3 regions of the Lysinibacillus sp. FSL R7-0073 genome follow, and region 1 is predicted to be linked to each of the others. Evidence: riboswitches for the same ligand, from Rfam matches in the RefSeq annotation. Region 1 holds a riboswitch; each other region holds the start of a gene.

What was found. Region 1 has a riboswitch for S-adenosylmethionine ahead of metA (homoserine O-acetyltransferase MetA). Riboswitches for the same ligand answer to the same signal wherever they lie in the genome.
Region 2: linked by a shared signal. The riboswitch ahead of MKY88_RS19255 (methionine ABC transporter ATP-binding protein) and the one ahead of metA (homoserine O-acetyltransferase MetA) in region 1 are both predicted to bind S-adenosylmethionine.
Region 3: linked by a shared signal. The riboswitch ahead of MKY88_RS08325 (YezD family protein) and the one ahead of metA (homoserine O-acetyltransferase MetA) in region 1 are both predicted to bind S-adenosylmethionine.

The regions. Positions count from the first base shown of each region.
Region 1 is NZ_JBBPAS010000001.1:2,547,578-2,555,813, forward strand. It holds gene MKY88_RS12570 (spore germination protein) at 1-530, shown strand, start outside; gene MKY88_RS12575 (Ger(x)C family spore germination protein) at 558-1,757, shown strand; gene MKY88_RS12580 (hypothetical protein) at 1,762-1,995, shown strand; gene MKY88_RS12585 (GerAB/ArcD/ProY family transporter) at 2,029-3,642, shown strand; gene metA (homoserine O-acetyltransferase MetA) at 3,698-4,633, opposite strand; SAM riboswitch class I at 4,732-4,841, opposite strand; gene MKY88_RS12595 (nucleotide excision repair endonuclease) at 5,044-5,415, shown strand; gene MKY88_RS12600 (hypothetical protein) at 5,502-5,831, opposite strand; gene MKY88_RS12605 (TrmB family transcriptional regulator) at 5,853-6,635, opposite strand; gene MKY88_RS12610 (TSUP family transporter) at 6,762-7,532, shown strand; gene panF (sodium/pantothenate symporter) at 7,577-8,236, opposite strand, start outside.
Region 2 is NZ_JBBPAS010000001.1:3,820,208-3,828,443, forward strand. It holds gene MKY88_RS19235 (polysaccharide deacetylase family protein) at 1-486, opposite strand, end outside; gene MKY88_RS19240 (nucleotide sugar dehydrogenase) at 503-1,828, opposite strand; gene MKY88_RS19245 (MetQ/NlpA family ABC transporter substrate-binding protein) at 2,511-3,362, opposite strand; gene MKY88_RS19250 (methionine ABC transporter permease) at 3,429-4,097, opposite strand; gene MKY88_RS19255 (methionine ABC transporter ATP-binding protein) at 4,087-5,115, opposite strand; SAM riboswitch class I at 5,199-5,302, opposite strand; gene MKY88_RS19260 (thioredoxin family protein) at 5,359-5,670, opposite strand; gene MKY88_RS19265 (hypothetical protein) at 5,686-6,027, opposite strand; gene gcvH (glycine cleavage system protein GcvH) at 6,120-6,500, opposite strand; gene MKY88_RS19275 (arsenate reductase family protein) at 6,582-6,938, opposite strand; gene MKY88_RS19280 (acyl-CoA dehydrogenase family protein) at 7,122-8,236, opposite strand, start outside.
Region 3 is NZ_JBBPAS010000001.1:1,748,085-1,756,320, reverse strand. It holds gene MKY88_RS08350 (hydantoinase/oxoprolinase family protein) at 1-583, opposite strand, end outside; gene MKY88_RS08345 (formate--tetrahydrofolate ligase) at 1,022-2,701, opposite strand; gene MKY88_RS08340 (cold-shock protein) at 2,915-3,115, shown strand; gene MKY88_RS08335 (VOC family protein) at 3,220-4,005, opposite strand; gene MKY88_RS08330 (flavin reductase family protein) at 4,164-4,649, shown strand; gene MKY88_RS08325 (YezD family protein) at 4,733-4,888, opposite strand; SAM riboswitch class I at 4,958-5,052, opposite strand; gene MKY88_RS08320 (DUF418 domain-containing protein) at 5,223-6,317, opposite strand; gene MKY88_RS08315 (TetR/AcrR family transcriptional regulator) at 6,301-6,903, opposite strand; gene MKY88_RS08310 (phosphopantothenoylcysteine decarboxylase domain-containing protein) at 7,006-7,680, opposite strand; gene MKY88_RS08305 (LysR family transcriptional regulator) at 7,755-8,236, opposite strand, start outside.

The sequences.
Region 1 (8,236 bases):
GTATTGCCTCACAACGAGAAGGCGTGCCCTTCCCTGCCGTAGTGGAAGCACTTATTATGGAGCTTGCCTTTGAGATACTACGAGAGGCAGGGCTTCGAATGCCGCGAACAATCGGTCCAGCGGTGTCCATCGTGGGTACGTTGGTAATTGGCCAGGCAGCGGTAGATGCCGGTGTTGTCTCGGCGGTTATGGTTATTATAGTGGCATTAACAGCCATTTGTAGTTTTTTATTCCCTGCTTATGGATTGTCGAATACGATTCGTGTACTGCGCTTTCCATTAATGATTTTAGCCGCTATGTTTGGCCTTTTTGGAGTTATGTTTGGCATTATTGTCATTATTCTTCATTTATGCAGCATTCGTTCATTTGGTGTACCGTATTTAAGCCCGTTCGCCCCATTCATTATCCAGGATCAAAAGGATGCTTTTTTATTGCTCCCTCGTAGACGCTTACTAACACGTCCACGTTTAGTGAATCAGAAAAATGTTGTTAGAGGGCATAAATATGTCCCAAGAACAGGCCGGAAATAAAACTACTGAACAAATGAGGAATGAAATATGGCAAAAGTAAAAGCAATTTGCTTACTATGCATCCTCACTTTACTGTTAAGTGGTTGCTGGAGTAAGCGTGAATTAAATGAATTAGCCATTGTTGTAGCGCTTGGTATAGACAAAGTAGATGATGAGTATGAGATTACCGTTCAAATAGTTGATCCTAGTGAGGTTTCCATGCGACAAGCTTCCACTCAGCGCTCCCCTGTTATCAGCTATCATTCGAGAGGGGAAACAATTTTTGAGGCCATCCGCAAAATGGCGACCCTTGCTGCACGGAAACCATATTTTGCCCATCTACAGGTAGTTGTCTTAGGTGAAGACCTCGCCAAAGAAGGGATTAGTGATTCATTGGATTTGATTGCACGAGATCATGAGTTTAGAAAAGATTTCGATGTTATTATGTCTCACGAGGCTACGGCTAAGGAAGTGTTAAATGTGCTCACACCTATTGAAAAAGTGCCTGCTAATAAAATCTTAAATTCCCTCAATGTTTCTGAAAAAGTTTGGGGCTCTACAATTGCTATTAATATAGACGAATTAGTCACAAGGCTCAGTGAAAAGGATAATGGAGCTTTGATTTCTGCGATTGAAATTCATGGGGACAAACGATTAGGTGCCGATCAAACAAACGTCCAACGTGTTAAAACACCTGTGCTGTTAAAATATGCAGGATTGGCCGTCTTTAAAGGAGATAAATACATTGGTTTACTTTCAGAGGGAGAAAGTAAAAGCATTAGTTTCCTCAGTGACAAAATACAAAGTACGATTGAAATTGTCACCTGTCCAAAACAAGGTACACTCTCGACTGAGATTACAAAATCCTCCACGACAGTAAAGGGGTCATTTAAAAATGGGAAACCACAAATTGATGTCCAAATAAATGTGGAACAAAATGTAGGAGAGGTCGAATGTGATATCAATCTGACAAAAAATAAAACGATGGATTATATCAATAAAAAAACTGCACAGGGTATCGATGAACGTATTGAAAAAACTTTAGAAAAAATTCAGCAGCAATACCAAGTGGATGTTTTAGGCTATGGTGATGCCCTCCATCGTGCAGATGCAAAACAGTGGAAAAAAATCAAAAATGATTGGCCAAGTATCTTTCCTGATCTTCCTGTCCATGTTCATGTAAAAGTGACGACACAAGGTTTAGGCACAATGCAAAATTCATTATTAAAAAAGCCAAAGGAGGAATAGTGGCATGTTACTAGCGGTAGCTGTTTTCATCATTTCGGTCATTATTGCATTACTAGTTATCCCAAAGCTCAAAAAACAAAAGGACACCAAGACCATCCTTGTTTTTTCTATTCTATTACTAATTGGGACAGCGCTTAATATGGGCATTGCCCTCAAATTAAATATCCCAAGCCCTTTAGATTTTATAACGTTCATTTTTACACCCATTAAGGATTTTATCGTTTCACTCACAAAATAGTAGACACATCGACATGTATTGGAGGATAGTTATATGGAAAAAGAAGTCATTAGTTCAAGACAATTTACAATCATTACGTGCCTCCTTTCTATCGGTACAGCCATTTTAATTATCCCTTCAACTATTGCAAGCTCCAGTATGCAAGATGCATGGATTGCTGCAAGTATTGGCGTTGTCCTTAGTTTACTAGTGGTGAAATTATTTTTGACGCTTGGCAACCAAACACCAACACTGAACTTTATTGAGGCAAATGAAAAAATTCTCGGGGGCTTTCTTGGAAAAATTACAGTGATTGGTTTTCTTTCTCTTACCCTATTTTCCGGAGGAGAACTATTATACTTTATTGGCATTTTTATGAAAACAGAGGTAATGCCGGAGACACCCACGCTGGCATTCGCCTTGTTGTTTAGCATTATTATTATGTATGCTGCCTATTTAGGGTTAGAGACCTTTGCTCGCTCAGCAGAAATTCTTTTCCCTATGTTTATCTTAATTTTTATTTTCTTTATTGTTTGTATTACTCCACAAATTAAGTTCGAAAATATACAACCGATTATGGAAGCATCCAAAACATCCATGTTCTATAGTATTTTTCGCTTTATGAGTGTCTTTTCTTTTTCGCTCGTTATGTTATTAATGATTTACCCTGCCAGTGTCAATGTCCAGCAATCCTCAAAGAAAGGATTTTACATAGGCACTATTCTCGGTGGATTTGTTTTAGTAACATTGATTACCCTTTCCATACTAGTATTAGGGGCAGCCAATACGGCTTACCGAACTTTTCCTAGCTATGCTTTAGCACAGAGAATCTCTATCGGCAACTTTTTACAGCGTATTGAAATCATCATGGCTTTTATGTGGATTGCCTCTATTTTTATTCGAACATTTATGTACTTTTATACGACGGTTGTGGGGATTGCACAAATTATGAAACTGAAGGATCATCGCCCACTTATCTTACCTATGGGTATCATTATGATCGGACTTTCGCAAATTCTTCACCCTGACATCGTCCATTCCGACAATTATAATAATGAAATTTGGCCCATTTATTCATTTGTTTTCACCATTTTATTACCTATCCTGCTACTCATTGTAGCCGTTATACGTAATCGGAAATCACAAGAGAATTCGGCTGAAATGGGTAATGCGGATTCTAATCAAGGGAATCAGGGTAAACCTGTTAATACAAATTCCAATCAAGATAATCAGGCGAAATCGGATAATATGGATTCCAATCAGGATAATCAGACGAAACCGGATAATTTAGATTCCAATCAGGATAATCAGACGAAACCGGATAATTTAGATTCCAATCAAGGCAATCAGGCGAAACCGGATAATATGGATTCCAATCAGGATAATCAGACGAAAGCTGTTAATACCGATTCCAATCAGGATAATCAGGCGAAAGCTGCGACTGTGGACTTCAATCAAGATAATCAGACTAACAATGCTAATACAGATAGCACTCAGGATGATCAGGAAAAAACAGATAATCCAGTTTCTACTCAAAACAATCAAGATAAATCTGCTACGACGAATTCCAACCAAGTGATTCAGTCTGAAGCTGGCAACGCTACATCCAAACAGGACGATCAGGCGACACCAGATAAAACGAGTTCTGACAAGAAAAATCTAGAATAACAAAGTCTAATTCCTTCAGCTGCTTAGAGAAGAAATTAGACTTTTCCATTGTTATTTAAATATGATATTCAATTTCGTCCACAAAATCCCATTCATATGGTGTCTCTTGGTATACGTAGTAGTTCAACCAGTTGGAGAACAATAAATGCGTATGGGCACGCCATGTATTCATCGGTGCCTTTGCCGGATCATCATTTGGGAAGTAGTTTACTGGAACGTCTATATGGATGCCTTTGGCAACATCGCGACTGTATTCATCGGCTAATGTTGTCGCATCATATTCTAAATGACCTGTAATCATAATGTTTTTATTATCTTTAGATTGCACGATAAATACACCCGCATCCTCTGAATAGGATAATAAGCGTAACTCTGGGTGATTGCGAACCTCGTCAATTGAGACAGATGTATAGCGAGAATGAGGGGCTGTAAATAAATCACTAAAGCCTCGTACTAAATCCACTGTTAAATCAGTAATCACATGAGAATAAACGCCGGAGCATTTGGCAGAAAGCTCGACCTTTCCAATCCCATAATGATGATATAACGCAGCCTGTGCCCCCCAACATATATGTAGCACAGATGTCACATTCTTTTTAGACCAATCCATAATTTCAGAAATTTCCTGCCAATAGTTAACCTCTTCAAACGGCATTTTTTCTACTGGTGCGCCAGTAATAATCATACCATCATAGCGTCGATGACGAATTTGGTTAAACGTTGTGTAGAATAATTGTAAATGAGATTTACTCACATTTTTAGATTCATGAGTAGCCGTGTTTAAAAAAGTAATATTCACCTGTAAGGGTGTATTTCCCAGTAATCGTAGTAATTGTAGCTCAGTTTTTTCTTTTTCGGGCATCAAATTTAAGATTAATATATTTAATGGACGTATTTGCTGTGTTCTCGCACGGTCCTCTTCCATTACGAAGATTTTTTCCTCACGTAAATGTTCTCCAGCAGGTAAATTTTTCGGAATATTAATTGGCATCTGGCGTTCCCCTCTCTTTTTTTGCTCCTTTTTCTAAAAATTAAAAAATCCTCCACATTCCATATGAGATAGAATGAGAAGGATTTTTTTCACGTTCACTCTTATCTCTCAAAGGAAAAACCTTTGCTGGAATTAGCACCTTTCTAACACTTGTTAGAGGTTGCTGAAGCGTCATCGGGCCAAATCCCTCTGCTTCTCTTGATAAGATTATTTAATTATCTTGAATTGTAACATGGACTAGTTAGAATATCAATAATTCATAGAATATTTTGTTATTCCTATGCATGTTCTCCATTCATTTGTTAAACACTAAGCTTGCTGTATATGGTTATTCCACATGAAATTTTATGGTAAACATGCCGCTATTATGTTACCATATATCTTTAGTAATAGAGAGGAACGTGAATACTTTGATTAATATTGAATTTCCAAAACCAGATGTAGTCATTCGCCAACGCGAACAAGATGTAAAACCAGGTGATGTCCCAATTACACCATACTTTGGTTTCATCGACTTCCACAAAATCACACGTGATAAAGGCGGCATTTTCTTATTCTATAATGAAAAGAATGAGCTATTGTTTGTCGGCAAAGCACGTAAAATTCGCCAACGCATTAAAAAACATTTTGAAGACAATGTATCTCCGATGAAAAACTATCGTGACGAGGTCTTCAAAATTGAAGTCTATGAAGTAGAAGATCCTATGGAACGTGAAATTTATGAAACGTATGCGATTAATACGTTCCGCTCCAAATACAATGTAGATAAAGTATTTTATTAATATCAATAAAAACCGAAATCTCTTTTTTAGAGATTTCGGTTTTTTATTACATCATGGTAATACGATCTATCGGCATGCTTTTTCCGTTAATATATAAGCTCCGGGCTTTTGTTGATAGCATAGACATACGGTTGAGCTTCTTTCTTTTGCTCGCTTCCTTCCTTGAAATGAATGACTAACCGATCTTCATTTGCTGCCGCGCTTGCTAGCACATTTCCTTTCGAAAACATGACAAGATAGTACGTCACGTTATCTTCATACAATAACTGAATTCTGTCTTTAGCTATAATATGTTGTTGGATATGGTCAGGAACGATTGTTAACTCCTGAATCTTAGGAGAAACCGGCAGCGGTGCAGAATCACATCCGCCAATTAAAAATAAACAAAATAATACTGGCAACATCCATTTTTTCAAGATGCTCCCCTTCCCTTATAGCTACTCTAAGAAAAATGCTTTACGTTCTTTAGCAATCCAGTCCTCAAGCTCTTTATCATCACGCTTCACTAGTCGATTGATAAGAACATCATGCCAAATATAATCCTCTAATAAATAAATATGCACTGGATCATTCGTTATAAAAGCTGTTTCCTGGTTCGACGGCGAGTGACCATAAATCATTTCTTGTCCATCAACCGATAAAATAAACCAATGAGGTGTAGAAGTCTTTCTCGTATAGTGAGTGGCTCTGTGCTGATCGATAGATGCCAGATGTTCTCCGACATATAAGGTAATGCCATGCACCTCCAAATGCTGTGATACCTCTTCGATATCCTCGCGTAAGGCATCGTACATATCCTCCCACATCGATAGGATAACTTTTGTCTCTGCTTTTTTTAATAAGGTTTGACAATAATTGAGGATCGTCTGCTTCCCTTTTAGCATTAACACTTTAGGTTCCGCTTCTTGTTCTTTCGTTTCTAATTTTTCTAATTGATCACTAATCGACGTAAAATTCGATTGCCAGCGCTGTTGAATTTGCTGCAAAAACATCTCGACAGGAATGGAAGAATACGTCGTTTGATCCGCCGTTTCCTCTTTCAAAACGAATCCCTTCTCAACAAGACCATTTAATATGTCATAGATTCTAGCTCTTGGAATTCCAGAGTTTTTGCTAACTTGGTAGGCACTGACATGACTATTTTGTACGAGCGCTGTATAGGCCTTTGCCTCATATTCTGTCAATCCCAGTTCTTTTAATTGGGCGATTAATTCATTCATATCATCCCTCCATATTTTTATTATAGGCTACTGTTGTGAACATTTGCCAATGAAAAAATTAGACTTTACAGCACCGAATAAATTAGTTACTATTTCAGTAGTAACTAATTAAGAAGAGGTGTAAACATGGTTTTCGATGTGGATGTACATATTTTAATACTATTAATTTCCTTTGGATTTCTGGCGGCATTTATAGATTCAGTAGTTGGAGGTGGCGGTTTAATTTCCTTACCAGCCTTATTGTTTGTTGGCTTAAATCCCGCCGCTGCTGTAGCAACCAATAAATTAGCAGGCGCGATGGGCTCACTCACTTCGTCCATTTCTTTTTACCGTTCTGGTCAGCTTGAAATTCGATCTGTCCTGAAATATTTCCCTCTCGCCTTCATTGGATCATTATGTGGGGCATGGACTGTTCATTTAATTAACCCAGCCCTATTAAAACCATTAATGCTTATCATGCTGGCAGCTGTTGGGATTTATACGATCTTTAAAAAGGATTGGGGTGCTGTTTCAACGGTAAAAAATCTATCTAAAACCCACTTATTTTTATTTATGATGCTATTATTTGCTATTGGGTTTTATGATGGGTTTCTTGGTCCTGGAACGGGCTCTTTTTTAATCTTTAGCTTCTTGCTTGTTGGCTTTGATTTTTTAAAAGCGGCAGGAAATGCGAAATTTTTAAATCTAGCAAGTAATGTGGCAGGTGTTTGTATGTTTGCATACTTAGGTCAAATCCATTATGTATATGGTTTAGTCATGGGGGTAGCTCAAATTGGAGGGGCTATGCTTGGCTCTCGTATGGCCATTCAAAAAGGAAGCGGCTTTGTCCGTACGCTTTTTATCATTGTGACGATGACGCTCCTTGCAAAAAATGCCTACGATTATATGATTCATTAAATAAAAACAACGCCACAGTCGAAAATCTGCGGCGTTGTTTGACATTATATGAGGAAGTGCTCGTCCTTAAATTTATGACTAGTAGCAAGACTTACGATTACAAAAATAATGAAGGAAGCTACAATAGGAATCGTAACGGTATGCATACCGAAAGCGGTCGGATAGAACCGGTCGATGAAAATATACAAAGACATACCTGAAATCATTGACGAAATGGCGCCATATTTGTTTGCTTTCCTCCAGTATAATCCGAGTACTACCGTCCAAATAAAGACTGCCTCAAGTCCACCAAATGCAAATAAATTTAACCACACTAATAAATCAGGTGGATGGAGTGCAAAGATGACAACTGCTAAGCCAATGACCGTTGTCACAATAAAACTGGCACGCTTAATTTCAGCATCACTTGCCTGTGGCTTCATGTAATTTAAATAGATGTCTTTGACAACTGTAGAGCTTACTAGCATGAGCAGTGCATTGACAGTAGACATGGTAGCGGCCATTGGTGCTGCTAAGACAATCCCTGCTAAAAAAGGCGGCAGTACCTTTAATGTTAATAGTGGCATGACTTTATCACCAATATCGATGCCAGGTAGGACAGGTCGTGCTAACACACCAATTAGATGCATCCCAAACATGATTGTCCCGATGGCAATCGTGCCAATAATAATCGCTAAGTGCATACTTTTAGAATCCTTATAACT
Region 2 (8,236 bases), 1.3 Mb from region 1:
TAAGCGCATATTATCTGTAATATCACCGGAACGACTTCGAACATATTTCGGCTTATATCCTAAATGCTCCTCAAATATTTGATTCGTTAAATAAATCTCCTCATAGGTTTGATCATAGTCTAAAGCGGTGACATCTGGAAATGACAAGGTACCGTTTTGGACTTCATGGCCTCTTTTTAAAATGTCTTGAACAAGCTCCGGCTCCTGTGCCACTCGTAGCCCCTCTAAGAAGAAGGTAGCTTTCATATTAGATTCATCTAATTTCTTCAGTAGTAGCTCCATTGTTTGATTATCCGCAAAGCCATTAAACGTTAGAGCCACTTTTGGCTTAATAATATCGGCATGGCTGATTGAATCACTCATCGTACCATCAGATTCCTTAATCTCTATAGTAGAATCAATTGGTTGAATAGTTTTTTGAGGAGTGGATTGACATCCTGCTAAGAACATCAGGAGTAGAAGCCCACATATTTTTAGCTGTTTCATGACCCACGAACTCTCCTTATAACTTGTAATAATATTTATTCTTAAATAAAAAATGGGTATTACGTGTATCAAAAATTAATGACGCTTGTTGATCAATTAATGAATAATCAATGTTGGAATGGTTGGTTAAAATCAATACTGCATCTGCATCTTTAATAATTTTTTCTGTTAAAGGAACTGTATTGAATATGGATTGTTCTACTGGGAATGTTTGAATATAAGGGTCGATAATCTGTAATGAGCACTGATTATCTAGTAATTGTTGAATGACACGTAGTGCGGGAGATTCGCGTGAGTCATTTATTTCCGGCTTATACGTGACACCAATAATAACAATTTTTGCTTGGCGCAGCTCGGTATTTTGAATACGTAAGTACTGCTCAAGCCTCTCCACAACAAAGTTAGGCATCGAATCATTAATTTTATCTGCTGCTTCAATTAATGTTGCTGAGACACCATGCTGTTGACCCGCCCACAATAAATATTTAGGGTCCACAGGGATACAATGTCCACCGACTCCTGGGCCAGGTTTAAATGGCATAAATCCATAAGGCTTTGTTGAGGCGGCATCGATGACTTCCCAAATATCAATGTTCATTTTATTGCAAATTTGACTTAGCTCATTGACAAGAGCGATGTTGATTTGGCGAAACGTATTTTCCAATAATTTCTCCATTTCGGCAACTTTCGGACTTGTTACCGTATATACACTAGTATGAATGACTGTTTCATAAAAAACCTTTGAAACTTCCAAGCATGTGGAAGTGACACCGCCAACAACTTTGGGTGTATTAGAAACTGAAAAATTACTATTACCAGGATCCACTCGTTCTGGTGAATAGGCTAAAAATAAATCTTGACCAACAGCAAAGCCATGTTTTTGCAAAATAGGCTGAACAATTTCCTCTGTTGTCCCAGGATAGGTCGTACTTTCAAGAATGACTAGTGCATTTGCATTAATATGGCACCCAATATCGTGAGCTGCTTCTTCTATATAGGAAATATCAGGAGTACCATCCTCAGTTGTAGGGGTTGGCACACAAATGATGACAACATCAACAGATGCAAGTTTGGAAAAATCATAGGTTGCTTCAAATTGATGTTCCTTTAATAGTAGTTGTATATTTTCTTTCGGGATATCAGCTATATAGCTTTCACCGTTTTGCAACAGGGCGATTTTTTCTTGATTTTTATCAAAGCCTAAAACATGAAAACCTTTTTGAACAATTTCAATGGCAAATGGTAGACCTACATAGCCGAGGCCAATTACCCCAATTGTCGCTTTTTTTGTTTGAATTTTATTTAATAAAGCTGAGCTCATTGATTTCGTGTTTATGTTCATAACAATAACTCCTTTGGCTAAACTTTCATGTAATTTTTATCGCCATTTTTCCGTTTTCTATTCATTCTACTTATATATGCCGAATATTCTGCAACGTAATAGGTTATTTCTCATTGCCATTTTAACCAAACCCCTTTCATCTCCACATACTTAAGTATGATTTTTTTTGTCAAAATAGATGATTAAAATCTAAATTTCACAAAAAACTTTTCTAACAATTATATAGTACTACTTGCAACTAAACAATTTCTAAATAATTCCTTCATTCACGATAAAACACCTACTTTATTAGTATTTAGAACAAAAAAATTCATTATTTATTCAAATTTTTAGTAAATATATTCAGAGTCTTTTTATAGTGTAGATGAAAAAGATGCTAAGTAACACTGAATAATGTTAATAAATAGAAAATTAACATTTTTTTCTTTCTTGAAATCTCTAAAAAATCCCTCCAGCATTGGTTTTAACCGATACTGGAGGGATTAGGTAGAACAATACTTTGAAATATGTAGAATAGGCACTACATGAGCTGTTGTAAATAATTTACATAGCTATTTTTATTTCCTCGGAAATCGACAACCTGTAAATAGTCACTATCCGAAAGCAGTCAAAATTCAGTTAAACAGCTTCAAAGAAAAAGAGTACATAAGTAATTCACTACTTACGTACTCTTTTGTTTAGATTATTGAACAGGTACTACTGCACCTTTCCATTCTTCTAAGATAAAGTCTTGGATTTCTTTAGACGTTAATACTTCTAATAATGTTTTAATTTCTGGTCTTGATTCATCACCAGCACGTACTGCGATGATGTTTACGTATGGCGACTCTTTGTCTTCAAGAGAAATCGCATCTTCGATTGGGTTTAAGCCATTATCAATAGCAAAGTTAGAATTGATCAGCACTGCGTCCCCTTCGTCGTTTTCGTACATTTGTACAAGCATTTCTGGTGCAGTATTCGCATCAAATTTAAAGTTTTTAGGATTTTCTTCTATATCCTTAATTTCTGCTGCTGTTTTATCAATACCATCTTTTAATTTAATTAAGCCCTTAGCTTCTAATAATGACAGCATACGACCATGATCTGATACTGAATTAGAAAGTAAGATTGTTGCACCTTCAGGCAGTTCCTCTAAAGATTTATATTTTTTAGAATAAATACCGATTGGCTCAATATGAACACCACCAGCATTGACGAAGTCATAGCCATTGTCTTTAATTTGCAACTCTAAATACGGAATATGTTGGAAGTAATTTGCATCCAAATCTTTTGATTCTAAATCTTGGTTTGGTAGCACATAGTCTGTATATGTTTCTACTTTTAGGTCAATACCTTTCTCAGCTAAAATCGGTTTTGCTTTATCCAAAATTACTGCATGTGGTGTATTAGAAGCTCCCACTGTTAAAGTAACGTTTTCTTTACTATCTGTTTTATCACCAGATGCTGAATTTGCATCCTCTTTTTTATCAGTACCGCAAGCTGCTAAAGCTAGTACAAGTATTGATAAAAATAATCCTGCTAATAACTTTTTCATTTATGACACTCCTTTTATTTTGATAAAAATATGTTAGCGGCAAGAACCGGAATAACCTCAGTTTTATTAACGTTTATCAATTTTTTCTGTAATGAAATCACCAATCCATTGGATGATAAAGACTATTACTAAGATCAAAATAGTTGCCATTAATGTCACATCTTGGCGATTTCTTTGGAATCCGTCTAAGAAGGCTAAGTTTCCAAGACCCCCTGCACCGATTATTCCTGCCATTGCTGTATAACCGACAAGTGCTACAGCCGTAACTGTAATACCTGAAATAAGTGCTGGTAAGGATTCAGGGATCAGAACTTTCCAAATAATTGTGGCTGTTTTAGCCCCCATTGAACGAGCTGCTTCAATAACACCCTTATCAATTTCTCGTAACGCAATTAATACCATACGCGCATAGAACGGAGCTGCACCGATAATTAAAGCTGGTAAAGCAGCATTAGCTCCACGGATTGTACCTAGTAAAAACTTAGTGAATGGAATTAATAAAATAATTAACACGATAAATGGGATAGAACGGAATATGTTAACGAGCGACCCTGTTAAAAAGCTAACAATTTTATTAGCCCATAACTGATTCGGACTTGTTAAAAATAGGACGATCCCAATGGCTAACCCAAGAATAAATGTAATAACTGTAGAAATGGCCGTCATATATAATGTTTCATACGTAGCCTGCCACATGCTATCCCAGTCTACATTCGGAAAGAGATTAGTTAGCATCTGCAATCACCTCCGTTTGTACTTCCACTGTATTTAAATAGCTTAAGGCTTCAGTCACGTTTGCTTTGGACCCGTCAATTTGCACAATGAGGGTACCATATGCACCATTTTTCGTTTGTGAAATATTTCCGTGTACAATGCTTACTTCCACATCGAATTGCTTTACTAGATGTGAAATAACTGGCTGTTCTGTTTTTTCACCAACAAAAATCAATTTGACAAGTTGTCCAGTTGGATAATTTGCTTTGATTTGTTCTACTGTATCCTGTGTTTCCTTTGTATTTGTAATTTGAGCTACAAATTTCTTAGTAATGGCAGCCTGAGGAGCCTGGAAAACTTGCAATACTTCTCCACGCTCTACAATTTCGCCTGCCTCCATCACTGCTACACGATGACAAATCTTGCGAATGACATGCATTTCATGAGTAATGAGGACAATCGTTAACCCTAAACGTTCATTAATATCCACCAGTAAATCAAGAATGGCATCTGTTGTCTCAGGATCTAGTGCAGATGTTGCCTCATCACATAGTAAAACCTCTGGATTATTTGCTAATGCTCGTGCAATCCCTACACGTTGCTTTTGTCCACCAGACAGCTGCGATGGATATGCTTGCTCGCGACCCTCTAAGCCAACAAGTGCTATCAATTCCTTCACCCGTGCCTCACGTTGAGCTTTTGATACACCTGCAATTTCTAATGGGAAGGCAATGTTTTCTGCAACTGTTCGCGACCAAAGTAGGTTAAAATGTTGAAAAATCATACTAACCTTTTGTCTAGCTGCTCTAAGCTTTTGACCTTTAATCGATGAAAATTCTTGATTGTTCACCGTTACTGTTCCTGCTGTTGGTTTCTCTAAACCATTAAGTAAACGAATCATGGTACTTTTACCAGCGCCACTATAGCCGATAATGCCAAAAATTTCACCCTTATTAATAGTAAGGTTAACATCTTTGACTGCCGTTAATTCGCCATTTGCTGTTTTGTATTTCTTCGTTATATTTTGAAGCTGTATCATAGCGAATACTCCTTTTCTTATATAAAAAAACCCCTTCACTCATAGACAAGTAGAAGGGGTCACGTATTATACGTTGAACCGTTCTCTCATCTTTCAAAGAAAAATCTTTGGGTGATTTGGCACCTTTTCACTATGTGATGGTTGCCGGGCTTCATAGGGCACTTCCCTCCGCCGCTCTTCATAAGAGTTCGATATATTTAATGTTTTAGTAATATATTTGTTACTTTACCACGCTAATAAAGTTCAGTCAATTGATTTTTTTAACAATTCGTACAAAAATGGTACGGATTGAAAAGCATAAATCTTTTCTGTCACTTTGCCGCCATCACAAACAAGTAAACAAGGGACGCTTTCAATTTGATGTTCAATAGCAATTTGCTCCAAAAAATTAATATTTGCTTTCCCTAGTTTTAGGTGAGGTAATAGTTGTTCTACAATTGACATCATTTTCGATGCCACTGCACAAGTACCACACATCTGTGTATATAAATAAAACGCAGCTTTTTCTCCCGACTGTAAAGCCGTCTCCCACTGCTCTTTTGACCATTCTTCCATTTAGTTCACGCAACCTTACAAAATATATTCATTATGGATTGAGAAATGCGCACGCAGTAAAATCATTGCTAACACTTTTCTTGGTGTCGTTTCTACTTCCTTATATGTCGGCATTGTACGTAAATGCTCTGCTTCCGGATAATGTCTGTCCATTAAAGCGCGTAGCTTATCGCCTGAAGTATCAGCATCAAAAAAAGTAAATAGCTCGTAGCCCTCATAGGGGTCTATTAGCTCCTCTAATTGATGCACTCCAATTGTTCCATTCGTACATAGTATTGTAACATTCTCGTTCAAAATTGGCTCAATTTGTAGCTTATCTGAGCGTCCTTCTACTATCAAGCATTTCCCATCGAACATTACGCCACCTCCATTTAGACATACCCACTTATACATTATTATATAATAAAAAACGCCGGTAGTTTCCGACGTTTTTTTGATTATGGCTTGTCTTATTCTGCAGTCATCTCTTCGTATTGTTCTGCTGTCATAAGTTTATCAACTTCTGATGCATCAGCAGGCTCTACGACGATCATCCATGCTTTTTCATATGGTGATTCATTTACGAATTCTGGGCTATCTTCTAAATCTGCATTTACTTCCACTACAGTACCTGAGATTGGTGCATACAATTCAGAAACAGTTTTTACTGATTCTACGCTACCGAATGGATCATCTGTTTTGATTTCATCGCCAACTTGTGGAAGTTCAACGAAAACGATATCTCCTAATTCAGATTGTGCGAAGTGCGTAATACCGATACGTACTTTTCCATCTTCTACTTTTACCCATTCATGCTCTTCAGAGTAACGTAAGTCTTTCGGTGTGCTCATGCAAAAAACCCCTCCATAATTATGTAATATATTCACTTTCAGTGTGCCATACTTCTCCTATAAAAACAAGGATAAAAACGGTTATAACCAAGCTTGCTCAAAATCGGATTCTTTAAACCCTAAAGTTACTTTTTTTCCATCTGTTACGATGGGACGTTTTATTAACATACCATCCGTAGCAAGTAGCTCAAGCTGTTCTTCCTCAGTCATATCAGCTAGCTTGTCCTTCAAACCAAGGTCACGATACTTCATGCCAGAAGTATTAAAAAACTTCTTCAAAGGTAGTTCACTTGCTTGCCATAAAGCTGTTATTTCATCCTTTGTTGGTGGCTGCTCTACGATATGTACCTCTTCATAGGAAACGTCATGATCATTTAACCACTTTTGTGCTTTTTTACATGTTGTACATTTTGGATAATGGAAAAATTGAATCGTCATAAAAATGCTCCTCTGCTCTCTTTTTCTGTAGTATACCATCATAATCATTTAGAATGGTGGAACTTCGCTCATTTACGTAAGTCTATCCATCGGTTTTGTATTTTTATCCGTTACTTTCACAAATTTATCTGGAACAAAAAAAACTAGCTACCCATTTACGGATAGCTAGCGTTTTTCATACGATTAAACGATATATTTTTCTGCTTCAATTAATTTCACAGATGCTTCACGTTTCTTCGTAATTAGGTTGTATGGATTGTTACGCGTTAATTTCCGTAATGCAGATAAAGTCATACGTGCTGCATCACCATCTGCGGACGCAAGAATTGTATCTTTTGCTTCTTTTTCGATTTCAGCAAATGCTTCTTGGCAGAAAATTTGAGTGTATAGCAATTTTTGATGTGCTTTTTCAACGCCATCACGAGCAATCGCTTTTTCTGTACGTAATACAGCTGATTCCATTGCAAATAATTGATTAGCGATATTAGCAATATTCACTAAAACTTCTTGCTCTTGATCTAACTTCGCACCAAAGCGTTGTGCTGCTAAGCCTGCCGCTAATACAGCAATCTTCTTGGCATTTTTCACTAAGTATTTTTCCTGAGCTAGTGGCTCTGTACCGATATCCTCCGGCATTAACATCAGAAGCTCTTGCTGTAGATTTTGCGCAACATGTAATAATGGCAGCTCACCTTTTAGTGCCTTTTTCATAAATGTACCTGGTACAATCATGCGATTAATTTCATTTGTACCTTCAAAAATTCGATTAATACGAGAATCACGGTAAATACGCTCTACCTCATATTCAGCCATGAAGCCATAACCGCCGTGTAACTGTACCGCTTCATCTGCAATATAATCTAATGTTTCTGATCCAAATACTTTAGCAATTGAGCATTCAATCGCATACTCAGCGATAGCACCTGCAATCACTTTTCCTTCCTTTTGCTCCTCTGGACTTAGCTGGCTTAAACGATCTTCAAATAAACCAACAGTACGATAGTTTAATGATTCGGATGCATACAATTGAGAAGCCATCGTTGATAATTTTTCTTTTGTAAGGTTGAAGTCAGAAAGCTTTGTTTTAAATTGCTGACGTTGGTTTGTATATTGTACCGCTAACTCAAAAGCACGTTTTGATCCACCAATTGTTCCAACCCCAAGTTTATAGCGACCGATATTTAAAATATTGAAGGCAATGACATGCCCACGACCAATTTCGCCTAATAAATTTTCTACTGGCACTTCTGCATCTTCTAACACTAGTGTACGAGTAGATGAGGATTTAATCCCCATTT
Region 3 (8,236 bases), 800 kb from region 1:
CATATTCGCGATATTCCTTAATGGTTTCGCTCGAAAGTGTAATATACACCTCAGGCCAAATTTTTAATATTTCTTCTTTTAATTGCTGCTCGTGAATAGGGTTTTTATAGCCATGAATCAACGAAATGGCAATTGCCTCTACACCTGATTCCTTAAATTGACGGACAATCTCTCCAACCTCGTCCCTATTAAGCGCTTTCATAATATTTCCTTTAAAATCAATGCGTTCATCGATTTCTTGTCGTAAATAACGCTCTACAAATGGCTCTGGCTTTTTATATTTAAAATTATATAAGTCTGGTCGGTTACCACGTGCAATTTCTAAAATATCACGGAAGCCTTTTGTTGTAATTAATCCAACTACGCCACCTTTTCTCTCTGTTAATGTATTAATAATTACCGTAGAACCATGAATAAATGATTCAATGAGAGAATCCTCTGTTACATGTCGTCCTAATACGTTTAATATACCATCCTCAAAATGCCCTGGTGTCGTATGCCCCTTGTCAAAATGAAGATTTCCTTTCTCATCTGTATAAACTAGGTCGGTAAAAGTACCGCCAATATCTGTTGCGATTTTCAAGACTTCATCCCTCCGTGTTCCTATAATCGGAACAGTGTTCCGAATTAGAATTAAGTAAATTATATTTAAAAGAAAAAGAAAATTCAATGTATTTTTTAAATAAAAATTCATTTGACAATTGCTTCTCTTTGTAAAAATCCGCTTTTTCCTTCCAATAACAGAGAACTATTGATAAAAAATACCAAACACATTTATATAAGGAAGCTTCTCGAGTTTTTAATCGCATGAAAAAAAATCCTAGTTTTTCAACTAGAATCGTAAATTTTCTAAAAAAAATGGCGATGATGAATGCTAAGACAGGTTATCAAGTATAGAAGGAAGATATCAGAATACTTTTTAGCGGAATTTAAGGAAGGATATGTTAAAATGACTAGACTTTTATCAGCCAATAACTAAAAAAAGCTGCACCTTTTTTAAAGGGCAGCTTTTCAACATTTATTAGAACAATCCGACCGCATGTCCGTCATTATCGACATTCATGCGTAAGGCTGCAGGAGCTTTTGGTAGTCCTGGCATTGTCATAATATCGCCTGTCAGACAAACTAAGAAACCAGCACCAAGCTTTGGAATCACCTCACGAATTGTGACCGTGAAGCCTTCTGGACGTCCAAGTAAACTTGGTTGATCGGATAAAGAGTATTGCGTTTTTGCCATGCAAATCGGCAGAGAATCCCAGCCAAATTTTTCGATTTGAGCCATTTGTTTTTTAGCTTGGTCAGTGAATTGGACATCTTTCCCACCATATACCTTTTGTACAATAGTACGTACTTTTTCTTCAATGGACTCTGTTACATCATATAATGGTGAGAAGTTGTTTTCTTCTTCCAACACAGCTAGTACTTGTTCAGCTAAGGCTACTCCACCTTTACCGCCCTCTTCCCAGACATTTGTTCGGGCTATACGTACATGATTTTCTTGGCACCAGTTCAGAACTGCTTCTAGCTCTGCTTCTGTGTCTGTAATGAAACGATTTAATGCAATAATCGGTTCAACACCAAATGTACGTACCGTGTCGACGTGTTTAGCTAAATTTTCAATTCCTTGGAGTAGGGCTTCCACATTTTCACCGACAAGTGATGTTTTTGGAACACCACCATGCATTTTTAATGCACGAATCGTTGCTACGATGACAACGGCACTTGGCTTGAAGCCCGCTTTACGAGCTTTAATGTTCATGAACTTTTCGGCACCTAAATCAGACCCGAAGCCCGCTTCTGTCACCACAATATCAGCTAGCTTACGAGCAGTTTGTGTCGCCATAATAGAATTACAGCCATGGGCAATATTAGCAAATGGACCACCATGTATAATAGCTGGTGTCCCTTCTAATGTTTGTACTAAGTTTGGCTTAAAGGCATCCTTCAATAATAATGTTAAGGCACCCTCTACCTGTAAATCACGCACAAAAACAGGCTCACGCTCAAATGTGTAGCCAATTACAATGCTAGCGATGCGCTCGCGTAAATCCTCAATGCTTGTTGCTAAACAGAACACTGCCATAATTTCGGAGGCAACCGTAATATCAAAGCCGTCTTCACGTGGCATGCCTTGAACAGGCCCTCCTAATCCTACAATCACTTTCCGTAATGAACGATCATTCAAGTCCATTACACGTTTCCAAATAATACGTCGTGGATCAATGTTTAAGACATTCCCTTGGTGGATATGATTATCAATAAATGCGGATAAAGCATTATTGGCTGTTGTTATCGCATGAAGGTCACCAGTGAAGTGTAAGTTAATATCCTCCATTGGTACTACCTGTGCATAGCCTCCGCCTGTTGCGCCACCTTTTACGCCCATTACTGGACCAAGAGATGGTTCACGTAAAGCTACCATCACTTTCTTATTTAATTGATGAAGGGCATCAGCTAGTCCTACAGTCACAGTCGACTTCCCTTCACCTGCTGGGGTTGGACTAATAGCTGACACTAATACAACCTTTGCGTCCTCACCTTGAGCTGTAATTTTTAATGGGTCAATCTTCGCTTTGTAGCGGCCATACTGCTCAAGTGCATCCTCTGGAATACCTGCAGCATTGGCAATTTCCGTAATAGGTTTGATCACTGCTTGACTCGCGATTTCTAAATCTGATAATGGTTGATTTTTCGTTGTCATTTGGCATCCTACTTTCTATGTTGGTCATTTCCATTATAGTCTTAATTGTGAAAAAAAAGAAAGTCAGATATGCTAGCATTCCGACAATCAATTGACATTTTTGTTCAATTCATGTATGTTCTAAGAGAAAATGCAATTTTTTCACATTTTATCATTGATAGCACGACTTTATTAACTTTATTTTACATTCAAGCGCATTGGAGGCGAATGCTTATGCAACATGGGATCGTAAAGTGGTTCAATAATGAAAAGGGTTATGGCTTTATTGAATGTGATGATGGAGAAGATGTATTTGTACATTTTACGGGCATCCAGGAGGAAGGCTTCCGTACACTTGAAGAAGGTCAAAAGGTTTCATTTGATGTTGTGGAAGGCAATCGCGGCCCGCAAGCATCAAATGTTGTAAAATTATAAGCTACAAAATAGTAAGTGGATGAAGTATTTGAAAATAGCTCAATCCGCTTTTTTACATGTTTGCACATAAAAATCCACTTCAACAATTGAAGTGGATTTTTAATTTATCTATTAATCCAATAAAAAGCACCTGGGCAAACTAATGTTTCCTTTGTTCGGTGTGGATCTTTCAGTGTTACACCGATTGGCCCTTCTTTTAAATGCCCAAGCGTCATGCTAGATGCTGCCGCCTCCTCATAAAAATCCAAGCGCATATTCGGTAGCTGTAGAGATATAAACTGCTCATGCTGCTCAAAATCGGGTAATTGTAATACCTTCTGCCAAAGCTGCACCGTTTCCTCCACATCCTTGACAAAAAACTGGATGGATTCCATTGTAATGGCTTGTTTTTCATCGATCGCGCCACTAGCCTTTAATTGAGCCAAACGTTCCTCATCGTCATCTGCCCATTCAATTAAGAATGGAAAATCCACTGAAAGGCCAGACATGCCAAAATGCAATAGCTTCCATTCAATTATCGTGCCGTCTGGTCTTGTGCGGCTACAAGCATCCGGACCATATACTTCATAGCCCAATGCACGCAATCGTTGACCCTCGTCTTCAATATTTTTAGTGCGCAAGGCAATTCGTGAAAATCCTTGGCGCTCATGATCACGTTTAAACGTATAATGTAGGGAATATGGGTACAGGGCCGCTTGCTCAAATAAATCACGATCATAAATAGCGATTTGTTCAATATAGCTTAAGCCAAAATAGCTTAGCGTATTGTAAGTCCCCCACATCGTGTGTTGACCACCGTTCACTGTATGGACATTTCGTTTATTGAAGAAAACCTTTATATTTTCCGGTGATTCTACTTGATGTACCAGATGATCAAAATATAAAGTCATGGCAATTCCCCTTTCTTTCCCCCATTAGCTTTACCTGGATGTGTAATTGATTTAATATTTACTTAAGAAAAGGAGTTACTATATGGTATGAAAAAAAGTGCAATTTACCTACTAACTCCGTTAACTAATTTATTACTAACTATAAAGAGGTGATTTGAATGACAGATCATGTAGCTGCTTTTAAATTGGCATTAGGTAACTATCCTACAGGTGTAACGGTTGTTACAGCATGTCATGAAACGAATCCAATTGGCTTAACAGTCAATTCTTTTGCATCTGTTTCCATTGACCCACTACTTATTTTATGGTCACTCGATAAAAAATCTCAGCTCTATCCTTACTTTATGAGTGCGGAAAAATTCGCTGTTAATATGTTAGCGAGTGATCAAGAGCATTTATGTACATTATTTGCAAGTAAAGTCCCGGATCGCTTTGCTCAAGCAAAATGGTCTATTTCTTCTTTAGGGCTACCGATTTTACATGATACAGCAGCTATTTTACAATGTAAATCATTTCAGCAGATAGATGCAGGTGATCACACTATTTTTATTGGGCAAGTGCTAGATATTACTAATACTCAAAAGGAACCGCTTCTCTATCATCGCCGTCATATCGGTCAGATTCCAAAAAGCTTTTATAGCTAATGCCATAAAAAAAGGGCCACTTGTAAGCAACGGAAATCATGCTTATTGGTGGCCTTTTCACATCGTTCAACTGAAATGATCATTTATTTCTTCTGAGGAAATCTCTGCTTTTCAAGCCTATTAATTTGAACAATTACACCATCCTGAATCGTAATATGCACTTCACCAAATTCAAGATTTTGAATGGCCTTTGCAATAGCCTCTAACTTCTTATCTTCTACCTTTGCCGACTGAGCCATACGATACACCCCTTCTTTATCATCCTTGTTGTACAAAAGAGGCCAATGCATCAAGCTGATTGATAGCCCCTCCTATCTCTCAGATACATCTGTTGGAATTGGCACCTATTTTTCGGTTGCCGTGGCTTCATTGGGCCAAGTCCCTCCACCTATCTTGATAAGAGTACTGCGTTTCTTGAAAATAATTCTATAATTCTGTTATACGATTGTCAATATAAAATATTAGAAAACCTAGCTGAATACTTTGTAATGATTATTTTTGATTAGAAAACTATCTATATCTAAAGTATTTTATGCCTAATCAGTGAGAAATAGATGGCTATCCATTAATTTATTACGAACTCCATTTCCTCATCATGAATTCAAGAGGACCTCGACGATGTTTAGCTCTCCACCATACAGAAACAAACACACATCCTAAAAAGTAACAGCAGGCGTATAGCATGGAAAAAGCAAGCGTTTGATTCTCCAACTTTTGGCAAACAATTAATATTCCAATCCCAATAAAAACATGGCCAACATAATGCGTTAAAGACATTTGTCCCGTTAAGATCAAAGCTTCAATCACTTTATTTTTAGATGTCTCAACAAGATAGATGGAGCCTACGATAAGGACAATAGCTGAAGCCGAATTAGATAGAACATACATCATATTCGGGGGAATCGGTCCCGTATCAAATAAATACAATGCACTCTCTACATCTAATAAATGGATCGTTGTCATCTTAATAAATATCGTTGAAAAAGTCTCCGTCATTATGACTAGCAATAAACCAGTCACAAATAGGATTTTTCTTAATGTACGATTTGTTAAATCAAATGTGCCGATTAACATGCCCATCAGAAAGAAACAAACCCAGGGGAATAGTGGGTGATAGCCATTAAACATCAAATTTCTTATAAATCCTGCTGGTGTCCAAAAATCCAGATACTCTAGTAATATATATGTTGGATGCCAACCAGCAAGGTAATTAAATTGAATTTGAAGCCATTGTGAAAGGATGAGGATGACACCGATTATGAACATCATCCATTTCTTAGATTGGGCAATCAAACATGCGGCAACAAACATATACACGCCATAATAATGTAATATATCTCCTGTCCAACCGACCGCATATAGTACTATCCCTATCACGAATAACAAAAATGACCTCTTCCACAAAGTAAGTCGATTCTCGCGAAGAAGCATTGGGTCCTTAGTCTCTCTAGCGTGACGAGTCATTAAAGCTGTCCCTATTCCTGCTAGCATGACAAATACGGCCGAGGCACGCCCCTCAAACATATTTTGTAAAGCAATCAACCATGTTGAACCATTCGTTGTAGAACCCGTTACGACACCAAAATTGACAATAAACATACCAAGCATAGCGAGAGCTCTTGCAAAATCAAGACCTTCAATGCGCCGATCATCATTTCTTTTTGTCATCTTTGCCCCCTTGGATAACGCTATGTACAGCCTCCTTCCAAATAGCTCTATAGTTCAATTGGTTACCTGTTAACATGAAATTACCGATATTATCATAGACCAAGGCTAGCATCTGTGCCTTTGCTTCTATATTGGGAGTATCCTCTAGAACTCCTAGCCGCACGCCCCATTGTAGGACTTCAACAAAGCTTGTTAAAAAGCTTGTTTCTAGCTCTACTAATTGTTTCTTATAGCTTTCATCGCGAGCTGCTAAAAGTACATATTGGTTAAATATTTTATTAAAATAAGGATCCTTGCCCTGCGCCTCAATAGACTTATAGCCCAGCTCGAGTAATTCCTCCTTGAAATTAACAGGAGAAAGCTCTTTATAATCCACAGCGACATCCTGTTCAATTACTTTATACAGTTCATCAAATAAGTAGGCGATTAATTGATCCTTTGATTGAAAATAATAATAAATGGCTGGTTTTGATATACCAACCTCTGCAGCAATCATGGCTAAGCTAGTTTTTTCAAACCCTTTTTCTGCAAACATCACATAAGCAACTTCTATAATCTTTTGAAAAGTTTGTTCTTTATTCCCCATCATAACCCTCCTTTTTTACCGACCGTTAAGTAAATATTAAATGATACTCAACTTTTAGACAAGAAAAAACTGTGTAGAACTATTTCTCTACACAGTTCACATTTATTGATGTTGTAAATACATCATTAAAGCTTCGGCTGTTTTTTGCTTGCCCATTACTTTCATAGGCTGTCCATCAGCAGGTACAATCCAATGGGGCTCGTCCCCGCCATATAAAGATTGAGAGCTATTTGCCACCATCAATTGAGCATGAGCTGTTTCCATTCGCAGTCGTGCACGTGCTAATAAAAACTCCTCATCATCGGTCGCTTCTAGCTTAAACCCTACTAACGTTACATTTGGCTGCCAGCCCTTAATTTGCCCTAAGACTTTTGGCGCCTTTTTAAAATGAATAATAGGTGGCTCATCGGAAGGCATTTTCCCCGCTTCCTCCATCAAGTTCCCTGATTGATCATATACTTTATCAATGACCCAATCGGAGCCAGCCGCAGCCATAATAACGATATCAACAAATTCATGTTGGACAGCATGACGAACTTTTTCTCCTAAATCCTCAATACCTTCAAATTTAATCAATTTCATTTGATTGTGATTCACTGGAAGCTGTGCAAAATAACCATGCATATATACTACATTAGCACCAGCAGCGAGTGCCGCCTCCGCTAAATAACAGCCCATTGTCCCTTTCGATAAATTCGTATGCCCTCGTACACGATCCCATTTTTCAAGTGTTCCCCCACTTGTAATGAGTACGGTTTTACCTTGTAATGTCCCCATCCACTCACCTATTTTCTAAAATATATACACCTACTATTTTACCGTAATGGAAGGATAGGCTTCAATAGATTCCATCATAGTGCATTTTTTTGTTCCATCAGCCATGCACTTAAAATTTCCGCAAATTTCTTCGTTACAGGTGATGCATTATGCTTCATCGCAATTCCAATCGTACGGTAGGCACCTTGCTTCAGAGGAATTGCTCTTAATGTAGGCGGCAAATTCTGAATGACCAATTGGGGTAAAATACTAATCCCTAGTTGATGAGAAATCATGGAAACAATGCCGACCTCCTCTGAAAGCTCAAAGCGAATATTTGGCTTCACATGATATTGTTCCAACAAAACTTTGACATCATTTGTCCCTTTATAGGATGTCATAATAAAAGGCATATCTTCCAAATCAATAATATCTATCTCTGACTTATTAAATAGTGGGCTTTGATCTGAAACGATACATAATAAAGGATCTTGTTGTAATTCCGTATATTGATATTGCTCAGATTTTTGACCATTTAAAAATCCTGCTTCTATTGCTCCACTAAGTAGCCATTGTT